DNA from 4 places in the Priestia sp. FSL R5-0597 genome. Region 1 is predicted to be linked to each of the others. Evidence: riboswitches for the same ligand, from Rfam matches in the RefSeq annotation. Region 1 holds a riboswitch; each other region holds the start of a gene.

Region 1 (4,903 bases):
TGCAATGTTTTGGGTAACTAATTTGGTGATGAAATTTGCTCCAGTAGGTGTATTTGCACTTATTGGTGTTAATATTATAAAGTTTGGTGTCGGATCACTTATTCCATTAGGGAAATTAGTGTTCGCCGTTTACTTCACCATGATTTTCTTTGTGCTTGTGGTTCTTGGAATTATTGCTAAAATGGCTGGAACAAGCATGTTTACGCTCATAAAAGTGTTAAAAGACGAGCTGCTTCTTGCTTTTACAACAGCAAGTTCAGAAGCCGTTTTACCATCTCTTATCAAAAAGATGGAAGACTTCGGTTGTTCTAAATCGGTTACATCGTTTGTTATTCCAACAGGCTACACGTTTAATTTAGATGGTTCAACCATTTATCAGGCGCTGGCATCGCTGTTTATTGCTCAAATGTACGGCATTGACCTTTCCATTATGGATCAAATTCAGCTCCTTCTTGTGTTAATGTTAACCTCAAAAGGGATGGCTGGTGTACCAGGGGCATCGTTTGTAGTTGTACTTGCTACGCTTGAATCTATGGGCTTCCCTCTTGAAGGCATGGCATTTATTGCAGGAATTGACCGCATTCTTGATATGATGCGTACCACAGTTAACGTAGTAGGAAATGCTTTAGCTGCAATTGTAATGTCCAAGTCTGAAGGCGAGTTTGATAAGCAAAAATCATTAAATTACACAAATGAATTAAAGAAATCAAACATAGCTTAAAACAAAAAAGCCGGGCAGCTGCCTGGCTTTTTTGTTTGGAGCTGCCTGTTATCTTTTTTGAAACATATGGTAAAATAAAAGAAATGAGAGACAAAGGAAGTGTCATAATGACGGAAACTGTTCAGTTAATTAAAAAGCTTGTTTCGATTCCCAGTCCTTCTGGAAATACAGAAAAGGTGATTTCATTTGTCGAAGACTATGTAAAAGAGCTAAATATTCAAACGTATCGCAATCGAAAAGGAGGCTTAGTCGCTACTATTCCCGGTAAAGATACGGATCATCACCGCATGCTGACGGCTCATGTCGATACATTAGGTGCTATGGTAAAAGAAATCAAACCGAGTGGACGTCTGAAAATCGACTTGATTGGAGGGTTCCGCTACAATTCCATTGAAGGAGAATATTGTGAAATCGAAACGTCAGCAGGAGAAGTATTTACAGGGACCATCCTTATGCATCAAACATCTGTTCATGTGTATAAAGATGCAGGTAAAGCTGAGCGAAATCAAGATAATATAGAAATTCGATTGGATGAAAAAGTACATAGCGCAGAAGATGTTCGCAGTCTTGGAATTGAAGTCGGCGACTTTGTTTCGTTTGATCCTCGTGTAGAAATAACAAAAAGCGGTTTTATTAAATCTCGTCATCTCGATGATAAAGCAAGCGTAGCTTTATTGCTTCAGCTCATGAAAACAATTCAAGAAGAGCAGATCGAACTGCCATACACTACGCACTTTCTTATTTCAAATAATGAAGAAATTGGATACGGAGGAAATTCGAATATTACGCCTCAAACGGTAGAATACTTAGCGGTCGATATGGGTGCCATGGGAGATGGACAATCTACTGATGAATACACCGTGTCTATTTGTGTAAAAGATTCAAGCGGCCCATATCATTACGGTTTGAGAAAGCATTTGGTGGAGCTAGCTAAGCAGCATGATATTCAGTACAAATTAGATATTTATCCGTTTTACGGATCAGATGCTTCTGCTGCTATTCGTGCCGGGCATGACATCGTACACGGCTTAATTGGTCCAGGAATTGATTCTTCTCATGCGTTTGAGAGAACGCATCAAGATTCATTGAACCATACGTACAAGATTCTTTACCACTATGTGCAATCGAACATGGTTCTGCTTTAAGAAAGGAATATTTAATTAGTGTATTTTTATGCAAAACAAAGAGCAGGACGGGACTGTGATGTCTGTACTTTCCTTTCCTAAAAAAGAAGCCGGCTGTCCGGCTTCTTTTTTTAATAAATACTATATATATTTTTACTGGTGAAGCAACAGTTGGTAAAAAAAGCACCTTTTTTAAAGAGGTATAATACGGCTTAAACCTTTTGTACATTTTGTTCATTTACAGAAGTTAAAATGTTTTTAAATTTTTAAAAGTTTCTTGTGACAAGTTTTGTAGAATGGGTTTTCAAAAGGATATGGTTTCGTCATAATGTGGATATAGCGATCACTACAATAATCGGAGGCGAATCTTTTCATGTGGGTACTGACGGTATATGCTGGAAAAGAAATGAAAATGTTTGAATTTGAAACTGAAACGCAGGCGAGAGAAGCTTTTGCAAAAACAAATGGCTGTAAAGTTCTTTCAGAAGTCGTGTATTATAATGATCCTCATTTAACATTAGTAGCTATATAATGAAAAAACAAGAGCTGACTTTATGCTCTTGTTTTTTTTATAGCTTCTTGTATCTTACGAAAAGAATAGAGTTGAAATAAAAAAAAATGTACGCTATGATATGGTAGTTACTTCTATTATTCTGATAGTTTAAAAGGTTCATATATATCAAACAGCAACAGTAAAGATGCCAAGAAGGCTTAATAGGGAAACTGGTGAAAGACCAGTACTGCCCCCGCAACTGTAAGTGTGGACGAACGAGTATAACCACTGTGGAAAAATCACGGGAAGGTTCTCAAGTAGAATGATACACAAGTCAGGAGACCTGTCTTTATTGTGAAGTTTCTATTTCTCCGGGGAGCGGGAAGGGAAACGTTGGCTTAAAGTGGCATTCGTGTACACTTTTATTCTGACGTTTTACCTGCTCGCATATTAGCGAAGCGGGTTTTTCTCGTAGCACAAAACTACATATCGTGCAAAAAAGGTGCGCAATGCTCACATTGCGTTAAATGGGAAGTCTGGTGTGAAGCCAGCGCGGTACCCGCCACTGTGAAGAGGAGCTGATTGCATATGCCACTGTATTCGGGAAGGCGCAATCAAGTGATGAATCGAAGTCAGGAAACCAGCCTTTTTTTAATGCGAAGCTTACCCTACGGGATATAGGTGGAAGTGCAAAAACTTAGTTTGAATTTTTCTGCGCCTCTATCATTGATAGAGGCGTTTTTTTAGTAAAGGAGCGAATAAGTGTGACGACGTGGAACTTAAATGGAACAAAACATCACGTATTGATTTGTAATGGAAGCAGCTGTATGAGAAAAGGTGGAGAAGAAGCCACGCAAGCTATTCGAAATAAAGTGACTGAACTGAATCTAGATGAAGCGGTTCACACAACCCGTACGCGCTGTAACGGAAGATGCAAAGATGCTCCTGTAGCTATCGTGTACCCTTCAGGAGATTGGTACAAGCAGGTCACTGAAAACGTAGCTCATCGAATTGTTGAAGAACATTTAGCAGGAGGCTGCAGTATAAAGGAATCACTTATTTATGAATATGATCAAAACGGTTTTGTTTCTCCGGAAAAGAGTGACTCCATAGAAGGAATTGACAAAGTAAAAAGTAACGCATAAAGGAGGAGCTAGCATGAAAGGTAAACTGTTAGTTATTGGATTCGGCCCAGGAAGCTTTGAACATATTACACAGCGAGCAAGAGAAGCCATTCAAGAAAGTGATATGATCATTGGTTATAAAACCTATGTGGAATTAATTCAAGGACTATTAACGAATCAGCAAATTATTAGTACAGGAATGACCGAAGAAGTAAGCCGTGCACAAGAAGCCGTAAAGCAAGCTGAAGCGGGAAAAACCGTGGCGGTCATTTCAAGCGGAGATGCAGGAGTATACGGAATGGCCGGCCTTGTGTATGAAGTGTTGATTGAAAAAGGATGGAAAAAAGAAACGGGCGTAGAGCTGGAAGTGATTCCTGGCATTTCGGCTATTAATTCATGCGCATCTCTCCTTGGGGCGCCCGTGATGCATGATGCCTGTACGATTAGTTTAAGTGACCACCTTACGCCTTGGGAGTTAATCGAAAAACGAATCGAAGCAGCTGCACAAGCAGATTTTGTAGTAGCTTTTTATAATCCGAAAAGCGGAAGACGCACAAGACAAATTGTGGAAGCGCAAAGGATTTTATTAAAATACCGTTCCCCCGATACGCCTGTTGGTCTTGTGAAAAGCGCTTATCGTGACCGTGAAGAAGTGGTAATGACCAATTTAAAAGACATGTTAAATCATGAAATAGGCATGCTGACTACCGTTGTTGTCGGAAATTCATCTACGTTCTTTTACGATGACTTAATGATTACACCGCGCGGGTATCAGCGGAAATATACCCTCAACCAAACAGAGCAGCCGCTAAGACCGCATCAGCGACTTCGAAAAGAAGCAGAACCATGGGCTCTTGATCAAGAGGAGACTGTAAAGCAAACGGCTTCAGCTATTGAAGATGTTCAGAATACAAAAGAAGAAAAAGCAGCTTCACGAGCTCTGGCAGAAGAAGCGCTTCAAGCAATTTTAGGTGAAACTACTTCACCGGTCGTACACCAGCCAATTGAGTCTATTTTTGAAGTGGCAGTTAGTCCAGGGCTTGCGAATAAGAAGTTTACGCCCGTTCAAATGACAACACTAGCAGAAGTTGTTGGTGAAAAAGGTACGATGGAGTATACGCCTGACCATCAAATCAAACTGCAAATTCCAACGGCTCAGCCAGATGTGATTATTAAAAAGCTCCAATCAGCTTCCTTTTTACTATCTCCAGTCGGAGACGTGTTTACAATTAAAGCGTGTGATTTTTGTGATGGAGAAAAAAGTGACGCCATCCCGCATACGGAACAATTACAAAAGCGTCTCGGTGGAATGGACATGCCAAAAGAGCTGAAGCTTGGTATTAATGGATGCGGTATGGCCTGTTACGGTGCTGTTCAAGAAGATATCGGCATTGTCTACAGAAAAGGTGCGTTTGACTTATTTTTAGGGGCTAAAACGGTT
Region 2 (4,903 bases), 630 kb from region 1:
ATCGAACGCACAACAATGAGATGTTCATAGTTTAGAATAAGAGAATCAAATGAAGGCTGATGTTCGACAAAATCAATAAATGCTTCATCAATTATTAAGTATGTACCATGATGAGCAGCAGCTTTTACTACTTTCATCCATTCCTGGTGACTATATATAACGCCCGTTGGATTATTTGGGTGACAAATCCATAGTACTTTTATATCCGGAAGAATACTCATAATCAACTCTATATCCCAGCTCCAGCCATTTTCTTCAGCTAAAGGAACGTACGTCACTTCACATCCATACGCTTTACTTGCCTGTTCGTATTCGACAAACGTCGGCTGTACAATCCCCGCTTTCTCTCCTGAAAATAAAGAAGCAATAAGGAAAAACGCTTCAGCGGCCCCATTTGTGGGCAGCACTTGGGCAGCGGAAACATGATGATGAGCTGCAAGTTTATTTTTTAGTTCTGTTACTTCAGGATCAGGGTAACTAAACGCAGCTTCCTTGAATTCGTTCCACTTTTCGTGAAGAACAAGGGGAGCCCCTAAAGGATTTGTGTTTACGCTAAAGTCTTTTAGATGCGACAAATTCTCGGCCCCTATTGCTTTTAAAAAGACATTGGGGTTAGCTCCATGTGTAGGTAATAGCACTAATAACTCCTCCTAACAAAAGATAGAATAACCACGTAGCATAGACCGTCCTTTTCATAATGAAAACAGCTTGTTCAATATGACCGGCTTGCAGGGGAATGAGTGGTTCGCCCATTTTTGCACGATTAGATTCTATGCCTTTATATGTATTAAGCCCGCCGAGTTGAATACCTAAAAGAGCAGCCACTGCACTTTCCCCGTATCCGCTATTTGGACTTGGATGCTTCTTAGCATCGCGCTTAATCAAACTCGTTACATGCCAAAGAGAATATTGGCTTTTCGCTACATTAACAGCGGTCATCACCACTGCAGTTAACCGACTTGGAATATAGTTTAATACGTCATCGGTTTTTGCACTAAAATAGCCGAACAGAAAGTAGCGGTCATTTTTATACCCAACCATTGAATCGCATGTGTTAATAGCTCGGTAAAAAAAGGCTAGGGCTCCTCCTCCTATAAATGCATAAAAAAGCGGAGCTGTAATACCATCACTTGTATTTTCAGCCACGGTCTCTACCGTCGCTCTGGCAATTTCTCCTTCTGATAAACGATCCGTATCTCGTCCCACAATCATGCTTACTTCATATCTAGCTTTCTCCATATCTCCTAGCTGAAGCGGCTTTTGCACCTTATAAGCAGCTTCGCTTAAGGAACGAGTGGATATAGTAGTCGCAATCATTACGCCCTCTACTAAAACACCTAGTATAAAATGAACTCCGTACAAAGCATGAAGGAATAAAAAAGGAATAACTCCTGCGAGCACCACCATACTTATCACAAGAAGCAATCCTTTGAATCGTTTTCCTGCGCCTTTATTTAATCTGGAATCCATCCAATAAATCCACTTGCCAAACCAGCGAACGGGATGCGGCCAATTTTCTGGGTCACCTATGATTCGGTCAATGAGTAGAGCAATCGTCATGGCTGTCAGGTGTGCAATCATCGCTTGTGCAATACTCATTTCTTCACCTCTTTTCCTTAAGTGCCTGCTCTAAGCTTATTTTTACCAGCTTGGCTACCGCTTGACCTAAAGCGGTCATAGAGCCTGCATATTCATATAATGGTCCTTGCTGAGACGCTGCAACTGAGATACTGTCCGTAGATGTTCCCGTAGCAATCGTCTTTGTAGCTGGATCTATGACACCCAGCTGTGACAGCGTTTTTGTTTTGGCTTCTGTAGCGGCAATAAAAAGCTGTAAAAACGCTGCATCCGTAAGCGTGCCTTCCACGAAAAAAAACATATTAATTGTACCGGGAGAGGAATAAAATGGAACAGCTTCGTCAGCTGTAATATCCACTGCGTTTCCTACTCCAGCCGTTATCACGGAAGCTACTCTTACTCCGTAACCTTCATAACAGTAAACCGCTCTTTCTTTTAACCAAACCGCTGTCATCAACCCTACGATTTGCTCATGGCGCACATTTTCTTTCATCAAATATTGCTCATACTCTAAAGAAGGAGTATCTGAATAATAGTCTTTATGAACAAATCGATTGTAAAAGGTGTCCGTTTCCATGATGCCTGTTCCTAAAACGCCTGAGCTGTATGTTTTATAAGAAGTCTCGGTTTTCATGATTAAAAGCTCAGGCCGTTCTTCAATTTTAAGATGTGAAAAGGGACCAATCCCCTTTTCAATTCGAACTGGAATATGGTCCCTCTTTTTATTTATTGTACACCTCAGGGTATACTGCTTTTGCTAAGTCCTCTAAGCCATCTACAATACGAGGTCCTAAGCGGTTGATTTTGTTTTGATCAACCTTTTCGATGTTCCCCTCTTTTACAGCAGTCATGCTGCTCCAAGCGGGACGCTTCATAATCTCATTTTTGTCTGCATCATACGTTGCGATAATAACGTCAGGGTTTAACTTAACAACTTGCTCTTCAGAAAACTTAACCCAACCCTTTTCACTAGCCGCTACGTTATCAGCACCGATCATAGTAAGCATTTCGTTCATGAACGTACCTTTTCCTGTTGTATAAATCTCAGGAGCTCCCGATACCTCTATCCATACTTTTTTACGATCTTCTTTTGAAATCGTTTTTGCTTTTTTCTCAATTGAAGCTACTTTTTCTTTCATGTCTTTAATTGTTTGATTAGCTTCTTTTGTTTTACCCGTTAATTTACCAATTTGCGTAATAGAATCATAAACCGTATCAAACGTTGTTGAATCTTTTACAACAAATACCGGAATACCCGCACTTTCAATTTGTTTAAATACTTCATCTGAAACGCCCATACTTGAAGCGTGTGCCAGCACTAAATCAGGATTTAAAGCAATAACTTTTTCTGCATTAACGTTCATATCTCCCACCTGCGCTTTTTTCTTTACGCTTTTAGGATAATCATCGTTGCTTGTGACACCGACTAATTCTTTTTCAAGGCCAAGGGCATATACAATCTCCGTATTACTTGGCATTAATGAAACAATTTTCTTAGGCTGTTTTTTCAACGTAATTTCTTTATCACGCGCGTCTTTTACCTTCACTGGAAACGCAGCTTGTGACGTTTGTTCTGTATCTTGCTTCGTTTTTTTATCACTGTTGCTTTGGCTGCCTGCACCGCATGCAGCAAGTACGATGACTAACAGCGCAATAATGGAATACGAAAGCCATTTTTTCATCTAAATACTCCCCCTATATATTGTTCATTGTGAATACGAAACCTCCACGTTAAAGAAAAAGCAAATGATCATGCAAAAAGCAGCGCTATCCCGTTTTTTCCGCTTTGACTATGTATACTGCTCGGCAGCAGCTTCAAAATAAAAAAGCTTTACTTTCAATTGAAAGCAAAGCAGGTAACGTCAAGATAAGCAGGAAAAGAATCCGTTCACTATACTTGATATGTATGTTCATTACCCTGCTTCACCCTTCCTCGAAGGTTTCACAGCTAACAATAAGGCAGGTCTCCTGACTTACGCACAAAGCGCTTACAGTGGCGGGACCGCGCTGGTTTTTCACCAGACTTCCCTTTTCACTCAATCTTTAAATTGAGACCTTATTGCTTTACGATTATTCACTTGTCCTAGTATACCCCACTCATCGAAAAATGGAAATAGCCATTCTCACAAAAAAAGCTGCGAGAATGCTCTCGCAGCTTAGGGAATTAAAGAGTTGCTAAAAATTCACGGACCGCTTCAGGCGTTTTAGCATTTGCACTGTGCAGGTGCGCAATTTTTTCACCGTTTTTATATACAAGAAGAGAAGGAATACCCATTACATTGTTTTCAGCAGAAAGTTCTTCAAACTCATCCTTGTCAATTTTAAACCATGCTTTATCTGTATTTTCGTCAACGATTTCATCAATAAACATATCCAAACGTTTGCAATCAGGACACCACGTTGTCGTAAAAATCCCAACGCTTAGTGTTTCATTCTTAATTTGTTCGCGAAATTGTTTTTCTTCCGTAAATTGTTTCATTGTGTTACCTCCAGCGTCTATTCGTTCCTTCCTACAATTCTATAGTAAGAAGTCTGACTTCATTATAAACGATTTTTTTATCGTTGTGCTAATGTTTCAGCTTATTTAGACCATAACGGTTTTAGACGTAAAAAAATGCTAGCTTAAAAAAGCTAACATTTCGAAATTGTAGAATGTTGTGTCTATTATCAGCTGAACCACTTAGGCGGCATGTTTCGGTTCCAATAAATTTTCCCTAAATCATAATGCTTTTGAAAATTATCTGCGGCCGCATGATAGTGAAAATTAAACCAGTATCCATCTTTTGGAGGATTTTCACGCCGTACATGAAACCGTATTAAGTCCTGACCGGTTTCCCGGTCATATACATGGAAAATCTTTTCACCGTAGCCAGCAGCAGGGTGCTCGCTTATCTCGAGATTCTGAATTGACTGTTCACGTTCAGTGCCAATGTCGGTCAGCACTTCTTCAATTTTAGGTAACACTGCTTGACGAAATTCATCTTCAATGACAGGACCAATTTTTGTTCCGAATTTTTCCACTGACTGTTTTTCAGCTGATTCCATTGCATACGTAACAAATGATGAAACGTCTTCATATTTTGATTCTTCATATGGCAAATGAATATCTTCTATAACAGCTGTGACAGGAGTTGTTTCTCTTACATACCCTGCTTTATGTTGCTTGTCCGCTTTTGCATCATCAACGTATAAATATTCTGGTGGAGTGACAAGCCCAAATGTAAATACTGTAATAAATACAATTAGCATTCTTTTTATCCATCTAGGCATTCGTATCTTTCCTTTCTCATCTTTTCCCATATGGTCTTTTCATATTGTAAAATTC
Region 3 (4,903 bases), 2.1 Mb from region 1:
ATGTTTGGATTTGATGCAGATGTATCGCCATTAGTGCGAATTAAAGTAATTGGAGTCGGCGGTGGAGGAAATAACACCGTTAACCGTATGATTGAACATGGTGTACAAGGGGTAGAATTTATCGCCGTTAATACGGATGCTCAGGCGCTTAATTTATCTAAAGCAGATGTGAAAATGCAGATTGGTGCGGCATTAACGCGAGGATTAGGTGCAGGAGCTAATCCAGAAGTAGGAAGAGAAGCTGCAGAAGAAAGCAGAGAGCAAATTCAAGAAGTACTGCAAGGCGCAGATATGGTATTCGTAACAGCTGGCATGGGGGGAGGCACTGGTACTGGAGCAGCTCCGGTTATTGCCCAAATTGCCCGTGAACTAAATGCTTTAACAATTGGAGTAGTTACTCGCCCTTTTAAGTTTGAAGGAAATAAACGTACCAAGCAAGCAGTAGGCGGTATTACTGCGATGAATGAATCGGTAGATACCCTTATTGTCATTCCAAACGACCGCTTGCTTGAAATCGTTGATAAAAAGACACCTATGCTTGAAGCATTCCGTGAAGCAGATAATGTTCTTCGCCAAGGTATTCAAGGTATTTCAGATTTAATCGCTGTTCCGGGGCTGATTAACCTTGACTTTGCTGATGTAAAAACAATTATGTCTAATCAAGGATTTGCGCTTATGGGTATCGGACGAGCTTCGGGATCAGATCGAGCAATTGAAGCAGCGAAAAAAGCGATTTCTAGTCCGCTGCTAGATGCATCGATTGATGGAGCAAGAGGCGTGCTGCTGAACATTACGAGCGGCAGCAGCCTGAGTCTTTACGAAGTACAGGAAGCAGCAGATATTGTCACGTCCGCTTCTGATCAGGACTTAAATATGATTTTTGGATCTGTGATTAATGAAGATTTAAAGGACGAAATGATGGTAACCGTTATTGCCACTGGATTTGATGATGAAGATATTTCACCATCAGCTTCCACTTCTAGAGTTTCAAGAGCACGCTACTAAATTAAATAACCAGCTTTTATGGTGGCAATTGTTTTTCAATTGCCTTAAAAGGGAATCCGGTGAAAATCCGGAGCGGTCCCGCCACTGTAACAAGGAGCCTTATGTCAAAAAGCCACTGTCTATTTAGAGACGGGAAGGCGGTATAAGGCAATGACTTGAAGCCAGGAGACCTGCCATAAATCGCAGCACGCAATAACCTACGAGGATAGGGAGGTGTTTTGGCAGAATCAAAAATACGATAAACAAGGGATACGTTTATCTGAATTTGTTGTGAAGGCAAGCACTTCTTTTTAGAAGTGCTTTTTTTTGTGTATTAAAATAGAAGGTGGAAAAATGAATGATAAATAATAAAAAACTTGTATCTATGATATTTCTCGTGTTACTTTGCCTCACTGCTTGCGCTCCTAATGAAGAGAGTGTAAGTATAAAAGAAAGAAAGAAAACGGATAAAAGTGTGACGTTTTTATTTAATTTTACATCTGCAACGCTTGATCCTCATACGGACGATAATTATACAGCAGTTCGTGGGGGAGTAGGGGAGACGCTTGTTAAAATCAACGACGATTTAAAAATAAAGCCTTGGCTTGCTGAAAAGTGGGAAACGAAAGATAACGGCCTTACATGGACATTTATGATAAGAAAGAACATCATGTTTCAAAACGGAAAAGCGCTGGATGCAAATGCCGTTAAGTCTTCTCTTCAAAGAACGATAGACCAAAGTTATGCGATGAAAAACGCTTTAAATATTAAAGAAATGAAAGCGAACAGTCATGCGCTGACAATTACATTAAAAGAAACAATGCCTAAATTTCCTTCTGAATTAGTGCATCCAAATACAGCTATTATAGATGTTGATGCTTCTAATATAGCTAAGAAGCCCATTGGTACGGGTCCATTTCGCGTCTTGTCTTTTGATCAAGGAAATCAAGTAAAATTAGAAAGATATGAAAATTATTGGGGTGGAAAAGTGAAATTGAAAAGTGCGATCTTTGGATTTAACGAAGATGCTAATGCGCGAGTTGCTGCTCTTCAATCTGGAACAGCCGATATTATTTATCGCCCGCCTTTAGAAAGCTTGGGCACTTTACAAACAGATCCGTCTTTTAAAGTAAGTGGAGTACCTAGTGTGCGCACCCATTTATTGCTTTACAATCAAACCAATGACGCATTAAAAGACGAAAATGTAAGAAAAGCTATCGATACTTTATTGAACCGAAAAGAAATTGTTAGCAGCATCATGAACAATCAAGCGGCAGCGGCTGGAGGTCCATTTTTACCCCAATTTCCTTTTGCTGATAGTACTGCTAATGAGCAAAGAGGTATGACATCTGCTAAAAAATATTTAGAGAAAGCAGGCTATCAAATCAAAAATGACAAAGCAATCAAAAATGGAAAGCCACTATCGCTCTCTCTTGTCACATACAGTTCTTTGCCAGAACTGCCTTTAATTGCTCAGCTTATACAGTCTAATGCCAAAGAGTTAGGAATTACTATTAAGATTCACCTAGTTGAAGATAGCGATGAATATGTAATGGCAAAAGATGATTGGGATTTAGCATTGTACAGCCTTATCACAGCACCTAGAGGAGATGCCAGCTATTATTTAAGTACGAACTATTTGCCCGGCGGTGGTTTAAATGCCAGCCGGATTAATGATGATACGCTAACAAAAATGATAGAACAGTTAAATTCAACAGTAGATGACGCAAAACGAGATCAGTTAGCCAAACAAGCAACCGCTTTGATTAATAGAAAAATGCTGACGTCATCGATTGTACATCCAAACATTGTTGTTGCTTATAATCAAAAAGTGAAAAACTGGACAACAAATCCAAGCGAGTATTATATGCTGACTCAGCACTTAGACGTAACGCCGTAGTTAACATTGCAGCATAAGCAGAGAAAAGAAAAAGTATACAATGATCGCTAAAAGGATGTGACAGTAAACGTGCAAGAAGTACAAATGTATCAAATTAAAGAAGTAAAAGAAAAGGATGCTGAAGTGATTCAGTTTGTCATGAATATGCGGAATGAGCTATTTCCTATGCTGGAAAAAAATCAGCTTCCTGTGGATTTGCTTCATTTTAATGAACATTACGTTCAAGCGAAAGACGCTGCTTTTTTTGCAGCTGTTACGGAAAATCAACAAGTAATTGGAACCATTGGTTTATACGCTTACGATGGACGGTTTCATGCATTAAAAGAGCGATATGAACATAGAACTGCAGCTGAGATTGTAAAATGCTATGTCGATCCAGCGTACCGGCGTCTAGGCATTGGACAGCAGCTGTTAAAAGCAGTTGAACAATTTGCCCAAAGTCATTTTTATGACACGCTGTATCTGCATACTCATCCTTTCTTACCTGGCGCTATTCCTTTTTGGGCTTCACAAGGCTTTATCAAAAGGCTAGCTGAACAGGACGAACCATGGAATACGCTGCACATGGACAGAAAAATACAACGAGTCGTAACGTAACGAGATCATACAGTAATTACCATGGAATCTGTATATGGGCTCATGCTATAATGAACGTAACTTACATTTATAGCCTGTAGGGCAAGTCCTTACAGAAAAGAACCACGTTTCGAATTGGCTGAAACGTGGTTTTTTTCTATAAAAAACAAGTAACAAAATATTTTTAAAAATATATATGAAATCGCTTTCAAAATAATGAAATATATTATATAATTACTAGTGTTGTGTTGTACTTTGTTAGTGTTAAATCAATATCCTACATGTGTGAGCCGATTGCCTTATGGTAGTCGGCTTCCTTTTTTTATAGTAGAAGTCTAAAGGGAAACAGCGTTCGTTAAAATGGCTGTAATTGTCATGATAATAGTTGTCCCAAAGGCCCACTTGAAAAGAAAGAAAAGTAGCAATCATTCCAAACCCTAACAAAGAAAGCATTATCCATCACCTCTTAAAAATTTAGAAAATTCTATTAATTTATGTTATAGCATTAGAATTAATGTTAAAGTTTGGTATTTTTAAATAAGGTAACTTCAAACTAAACCTAAAAACTAAAAAAGCCGCCTTGTAGGCGACTGGTTTAAGCTAGGTCAGCTGTTATGGACTGCTTTTGAAGGTGATCAGACAGAAGGCTGTAGGCGATAATCTTCTTTTTATACTGTTTTACGACATCGACATGATCATGATAGCTATATACGCATAGTCGAACATCGTTTTTCCCTTTTTTCGTATCGATAACAAGTGGAGTTTCACTGTCTTCTAGGTGTTTATAATAGTCCTTATTTCCTTCATGGACATAATATTGTTTTAAAAATGTTGCTTTATTAAAATAATCAATCACTTGCATTTTGTCTTTGCCTTCTAAATGTTTCCCATCAACTGTGACAGTAGCGTTTTGATCATCAAGTGTTGGGTGTAATTGAAATTTAGTCATAAGCCATTTGACCACTGGAGTTGGAAGACACGTTATTAATATTTTGAGTGCACTTACAAGAATGATGGAAAGTAATACAATCCATGTCATAGTTAATCATCTCCGCTTAAATTAAATAAGATTACATACTTATTTTACCACAGAGAACATGATTGCTTTTTGTACATTATGTGAACCTTCTTTAGTGAAAAGATGTATATGAAATGCGTTTATTTATGCACATTTAGGGAAATATAAAATTATAACAAATACTACATATAAAAAAGGAGAAAAAATTATGTTGTGGACGATTATTGGACTTTTATTTATTTTTTGGTTATTAGGATTAGTTTTTCATATTGGCGGCGGCATCATTCACATTCTTCTTGTCATTGCAGTGATTGTGCTGATCGTAAAACTTGTGAAACGAATTTAGATATAAATAAAAAGCCTTTCCTTAGGGAAAGGCTTTTTATGTGGAGAGATTATAAAAATGAGCTGTATTTCGATATAAA
Region 4 (4,903 bases), 340 kb from region 1:
CATTCCGGCTGATATGCTATCAGGAGGATGGGGAACAATTCAAGAGCAATTCTCTTTACCATTTAAAGATATTGCACTTATTTTAGGCCTTGGCTGGTTAGTAACGCTTGTTATTTTTGATGCTATTTTATCACCAGGCGGTAACGGGAACATCTTCATGAATACAACTTCTCGTTTAGTTTATGCTTGGTCTCGTAATGGAACACTATTTAAACGTTTCTCAAAAGTAGATAAGAAAACAGGAATTCCACGTGCGTCACTATGGCTATCGTTTGGAATGTCCGTATTCTGGACACTGCCATTTCCTTCTTGGGAAGCGCTAGTAAACGTATGTTCAGTAGCACTTATTCTGTCTTATGCGATTGCGCCAATTTCAGCTGCTGCATTCAGAGTAAATGCAAAAGACCTTAAAAAGCCTTTCAAATTAAAAGGCATGAGCGTTATTGCTCCTGTGTCATTTATCTTCTGTTCATACATCGTATATTGGTCAGGATGGACGACAATTTCTTGGCTTCTAGGATCACAGCTTCTAATGGTTGTTATCTACGTAGCATTTAAGAAATACGTACCAACTGACGTTGTAAAATTTGCACAGCAGCTTAAATCTGCTTGGTGGCTAGTTGCTTATTATATTATTATGCTTGTTATCTCTTACCTAGGCTCATTTGGTGGAGGACAAGGTGTGCTAAGCAACCCGCTTGACTTAATTTTAATTGCTCTTGTTTCAATCGGTATTTTCTACTGGGCGAAATACACGGGTTTACCAAAAGCAGTTATCGATACGGATGATTAATAAAAAACACGGCATGAATTCATGCCGTGTTTTTCGTTTGTATAGGGGTGTACTCTATTTATTTATCAAACAGCCACGTTTTTAAGATAGCAGCATACTCACGAAAGTAGGATTGAAGTTTAATTGAATTTGGTGTCTTTGCACCTAAAGGATAAACGTCAAAACCTTGACGCTTGGCAATAATAGAGGCGCGAAATAAATGAAAATCACTGCTAACAAGCACGACTTTTTTGTGTTGAATATCAACTTTCTTTTTAGTGAAAGTGAAATTCTCAAAAGTAGAAGTTGACTGATCCTCTTTTATCATTCGATTCTTTTTAATTCCTTCTTTTCGTAGAAAACGATAGGCTGCTTCTGCTTCAGAAATTTCTTCATCGGATCCTTTTCCACCCGTTACGATAACTTTTGTTTGTTTATGAGTCTTTAAATAAGATAAAGCCGTTTTTGCTCGTTCTTTTAAACTAGGAGACATTTGATCTCCGTCTACTTTCGAACCTAAAATGAGCACATAATCTGCTTTTTGCGGAACAGGCTGATGAGCGGTTTGATACATACAAAAAGACATGATTGCTATGTAAAGAACAAGCAAACTAATAAAGATATAAATGATTTTTTTCTTCAACTACGAGCACCTTCCTAGCTATTTCATAAGATGTTTGGAAAATAATTGTTATTATAGCATACGAGACCAAAATAAGTATAAACACAGTAATATATAATAATAGAAGAAAATCGTTATTGTGAATGGTTATAAAATTCGTTACAATAAAGAATAAATGATTTTAAAAGTGCCTCTAAGGAGGATAATAGGGAAATCGGTGTAAATCCGGTGCAGCCCCCGCTACTGTAAATGTGGATGAACCTGCAAAGACCCACTAGTCAAACTAGGAAGGATGCAGAAGTAAAATGAAGCATAAGCCAGGAGACCTGCTTTTAAAAACCCCTTATTTTTCGGTGGGAGAAATAAGTCAAGACAATGTGTTAATGAGCGCATGACCAAACCTTGACTTTTATAGTTAAGGTTTTTTTATGTGATAGGGAGTGGAAAAAGTGAAAAAAGGAAAACCTCTTATGATTCAAGGAACGCACTCAGACGCTGGAAAAAGCATGATTGCTACAGCGTTTTGCCGTATTTTTAAAGAAGACGGCTATCAAACTGCACCGTTTAAATCGCAAAATATGGCGCTTAATTCATACATTACAATGGATGGAAAAGAAATTGGAAGAGCGCAAGGAATTCAAGCTGAAGCGGCTGGAGTAGAAGCAACAACCAATATGAATCCTATTTTAATTAAACCAACTCGTGATCATGAATCTCAAATTGTCGTTCATGGAAAGCCGCTTCGTAATATGTTTGCTTTTCAGTATCGGCAAGAATTTTTTAATGAAGGTTTGAACGTTATCACGGAGTCTTATAAAGAGCTTGCCAATCATTATGATCGAATTGTGATTGAAGGTGCTGGAAGTCCTGCTGAAGTGAATTTGAACGATCGGGAACTGGTAAATATGCGCGTAGCAAAGATAGCCCAAGCCCCTGTTGTGTTAGTAGGAGACATTGATAAAGGAGGGGTTTTTGCGAGTCTGGTGGGTACTCTTCAATTGCTTCCAGATGAACATAAACCTAGAGTAATTGGAGTGTTAATCAATAAATTCCGAGGGGACTTAGAGCTTTTAAAACCGGGGTTGAAGTGGTTTGAAGAATACACGGGAGTTCCGGTACTAGGAGTGATTCCTTATATGCACGACGTGGAAATTGACGCTGAAGATTCGCTATCACTCAGAAATTACTCAACGCTTGTAAATCCGTTAAAAGAAATCGATATTGCGGTTATCTCGTATCCTCGCATCTCAAATTTTACAGACATTGATCCTCTAAGCTTAGAAGAAGACTGTCATGTGAGACTTGTAACCAAGCCATCACAACTAGGTACGCCTGATTTAATTGTTTTACCAGGAAGCAAAAATACGATTGAAGATGCGCAGTTTTTACAAGAAAGCGGCCTGGCTCTAGCCATTAATCAAGTCTTGAACGCAACAAACGCTCACGTTATTGGCATCTGCGGGGGATATCAAATGTTAGGCGAGACAATTACGGACCCCGATGCAGTAGAGTCCCGGATTGAATCTATTAAAGGGCTGGGTTTGCTTCCAGTGGAAACCGTTATGACAACCAGCAAAAAAACAGAAAGAGTTTCTGGATATGTTCAGTTAGAGAGTGAGAAGGTTTCGATTGAAGGCTATGAAATTCATATGGGAAAGACGGTTTCTAAAAGCATGACGAAAGCCTTTGCGGTGGTAGATGATCAAAAAGAAGGAACGGTTAAAGACAACATCATTGGCACGTATGTTCATGATGTGTTTCATAACGATGCTTTGCGCAGAGCTTTGCTTAATCAAATTCGTAAACTTAAAAAATTGCCGCCTATTACGGATACATTCAACAGTCGCCTGCAAAAAGAGGAGTCTTTTTCAAAAGCAGCAGCATATGTGAGAGAAGCTGTAGATATGGAAAAGCTGTATCATTTAATAGACAACTATAAAAGCCCGGAGCAAACACAAAAAGTGTAGCTTGTAGAGGTTTTCGCTTGTTTTTTCACCGAGAACTTTAGTACGCTATTCTACGTTGCCTAGTTCAACAGTCTAGCACTCGTAACAAATAAAAGATGATTGTTTCCAATACTATGTAGGATGGAAACATGGTTTATGGACAGGAAAATGAATGGTTAATGTAATGTAAAACATCACGCCTCGTTTCCTAGAGGAGCTGAAAGTATTGATTTTTAAACGTATTTTTTTAAACAAAGCATCTATTTTATACATAGTCAGTTTATTTATTGTATGTACTTCGGTGATTATGGGAGTATTTATTGGTACAGTTTCGTTAACCGTAGGAGATACAATCAAAATTATTATTGGCCACCTTACCGGACTATCCTTATATCACGGTCCGGAAAACATGGATTTAATCATTTGGCAAATTCGTTTTCCAAGAGTACTGGTGGCATTTTTAGTAGGAGCTTCGCTTTCAATAGCAGGAGCTGCCTTTCAAGGGCTATTAAGAAACTCTCTTGCAGATCCTTACACGATCGGAGTTTCCTCAGGTGCAACCCTTGGCTCTGTCATGGCAATTTATTTTCACTGGAGTATTTTTGGTTTGTCTATCTTCACGCTGCCTGTAGTCGGCATCGTATCTGGTTTTATTACTCTTCTTTTAGTTTTTGGTATTACGAAACTCGCAAGCGGCAATTTGGCCAATGAAACCATCATCTTAGCGGGGATTATTTTATCATCCTTTATGAGCGCGCTTATTTCATTAATTGTAGCTCTTTCTCCTGAAGAAGATGTAAGGCAGGTTTTATATTGGCTAATGGGAAGCGTATCAATGAGAGGATGGTCGCATATTCAAATTTTAGGGCCGTTCTTTTTAGTCGGTACGATTATGCTGCTGTTACATGTGAAAGAGCTTAACGGCTTAGCATTTGGCGATCAATCCGCTCAATTTATGGGGATAGACGTAAAGAAGAAAAAAAGAATGATTTTAATAGGTGCATCCGTATTAACCGGGGCTGCGGTATCAGTATCTGGGGCAATTGGATTTGTTGGCTTAGTTATTCCCCACGTAGTGCGTCTCGTAGCGGGAGCTAATCATAAGCATGTACTGCCGCTTTCTATTTTAATCGGAGGAAGTTATTTGGTTTTAGCCGATTTATTAGCAAGAACGATATTAGAACCTCGTGAACTGCCGATTGGAGTCGTAACCGCCTTAATTGGTTCGCCAATTTTTACGCTGCTGCTTGTAAAAGAACGTATGCGGAAAAGAGGAATATCATGATTGAACTATATAATGTGACGGGAGGATACGATAAACAGAAACCGACCGTTCGTGACATCACGTTCACCGTAGACAAAGGTTCTTTTGTTGCTTTACTAGGACCAAATGGAAGCGGAAAAACAACGCTTATTCGCTTAATTATGAATGTATTAACCACTCAATCAGGAGAAGTGAAGGTAGAAGGGAAGTCAGTGAAGGCTTATTCACCAAAACAACTGGCGCAAAAAGTTGCAGTCATGACGCAAGAAAATCAAATTGGATTAGAATTTACGGTTCAA

What was found. Region 1 has a riboswitch for cobalamin ahead of MKX72_RS13230 ((2Fe-2S) ferredoxin domain-containing protein). Riboswitches for the same ligand answer to the same signal wherever they lie in the genome.
Region 2: it holds a riboswitch for cobalamin, as region 1 does, so the genes downstream of both, MKX72_RS09970 (ABC transporter substrate-binding protein) here and MKX72_RS13230 ((2Fe-2S) ferredoxin domain-containing protein) in region 1, are expected to answer to the same signal.
Region 3: it holds a riboswitch for cobalamin, as region 1 does, so the genes downstream of both, nikA (nickel ABC transporter substrate-binding protein) here and MKX72_RS13230 ((2Fe-2S) ferredoxin domain-containing protein) in region 1, are expected to answer to the same signal.
Region 4: it holds a riboswitch for cobalamin, as region 1 does, so the genes downstream of both, MKX72_RS14970 (cobyric acid synthase) here and MKX72_RS13230 ((2Fe-2S) ferredoxin domain-containing protein) in region 1, are expected to answer to the same signal.

What each region holds. Positions count from the first base shown of each region.
Region 1 is NZ_JBBOUZ010000001.1:2,592,083-2,596,985, reverse strand. Features, by position in the region: gene MKX72_RS13245 (cation:dicarboxylate symporter family transporter) at 1-721, shown strand, start outside; gene MKX72_RS13240 (M42 family metallopeptidase) at 829-1,866, shown strand; gene MKX72_RS13235 (hypothetical protein) at 2,219-2,377, shown strand; cobalamin riboswitch at 2,525-2,703, shown strand; cobalamin riboswitch at 2,822-3,001, shown strand; gene MKX72_RS13230 ((2Fe-2S) ferredoxin domain-containing protein) at 3,103-3,483, shown strand; gene cobJ (precorrin-3B C(17)-methyltransferase) at 3,497-4,903, shown strand, end outside.
Region 2 is NZ_JBBOUZ010000001.1:1,958,799-1,963,701, reverse strand. Features, by position in the region: gene cobD (threonine-phosphate decarboxylase CobD) at 1-638, opposite strand, end outside; gene cbiB (adenosylcobinamide-phosphate synthase CbiB) at 613-1,599, opposite strand; gene MKX72_RS09975 (adenosylcobinamide amidohydrolase) at 1,604-2,212, opposite strand; gene MKX72_RS09970 (ABC transporter substrate-binding protein) at 2,301-3,260, opposite strand; cobalamin riboswitch at 3,520-3,652, opposite strand; gene MKX72_RS09965 (thioredoxin family protein) at 3,743-4,057, opposite strand; gene MKX72_RS09960 (YpjP family protein) at 4,246-4,848, opposite strand.
Region 3 is NZ_JBBOUZ010000001.1:485,272-490,174, forward strand. Features, by position in the region: gene ftsZ (cell division protein FtsZ) at 1-1,005, shown strand; cobalamin riboswitch at 1,008-1,198, shown strand; gene nikA (nickel ABC transporter substrate-binding protein) at 1,343-2,884, shown strand; gene MKX72_RS02605 (GNAT family N-acetyltransferase) at 2,954-3,481, shown strand; gene MKX72_RS02610 (YfmQ family protein) at 4,056-4,499, opposite strand; gene MKX72_RS02615 (lmo0937 family membrane protein) at 4,687-4,824, shown strand; gene MKX72_RS02620 (TatD family hydrolase) at 4,861-4,903, opposite strand, start outside.
Region 4 is NZ_JBBOUZ010000001.1:2,927,170-2,932,072, reverse strand. Features, by position in the region: gene MKX72_RS14980 (APC family permease) at 1-793, shown strand, start outside; gene MKX72_RS14975 (YdcF family protein) at 852-1,415, opposite strand; cobalamin riboswitch at 1,563-1,742, shown strand; gene MKX72_RS14970 (cobyric acid synthase) at 1,835-3,361, shown strand; gene MKX72_RS14965 (FecCD family ABC transporter permease) at 3,567-4,625, shown strand; gene MKX72_RS14960 (ABC transporter ATP-binding protein) at 4,622-4,903, shown strand, end outside.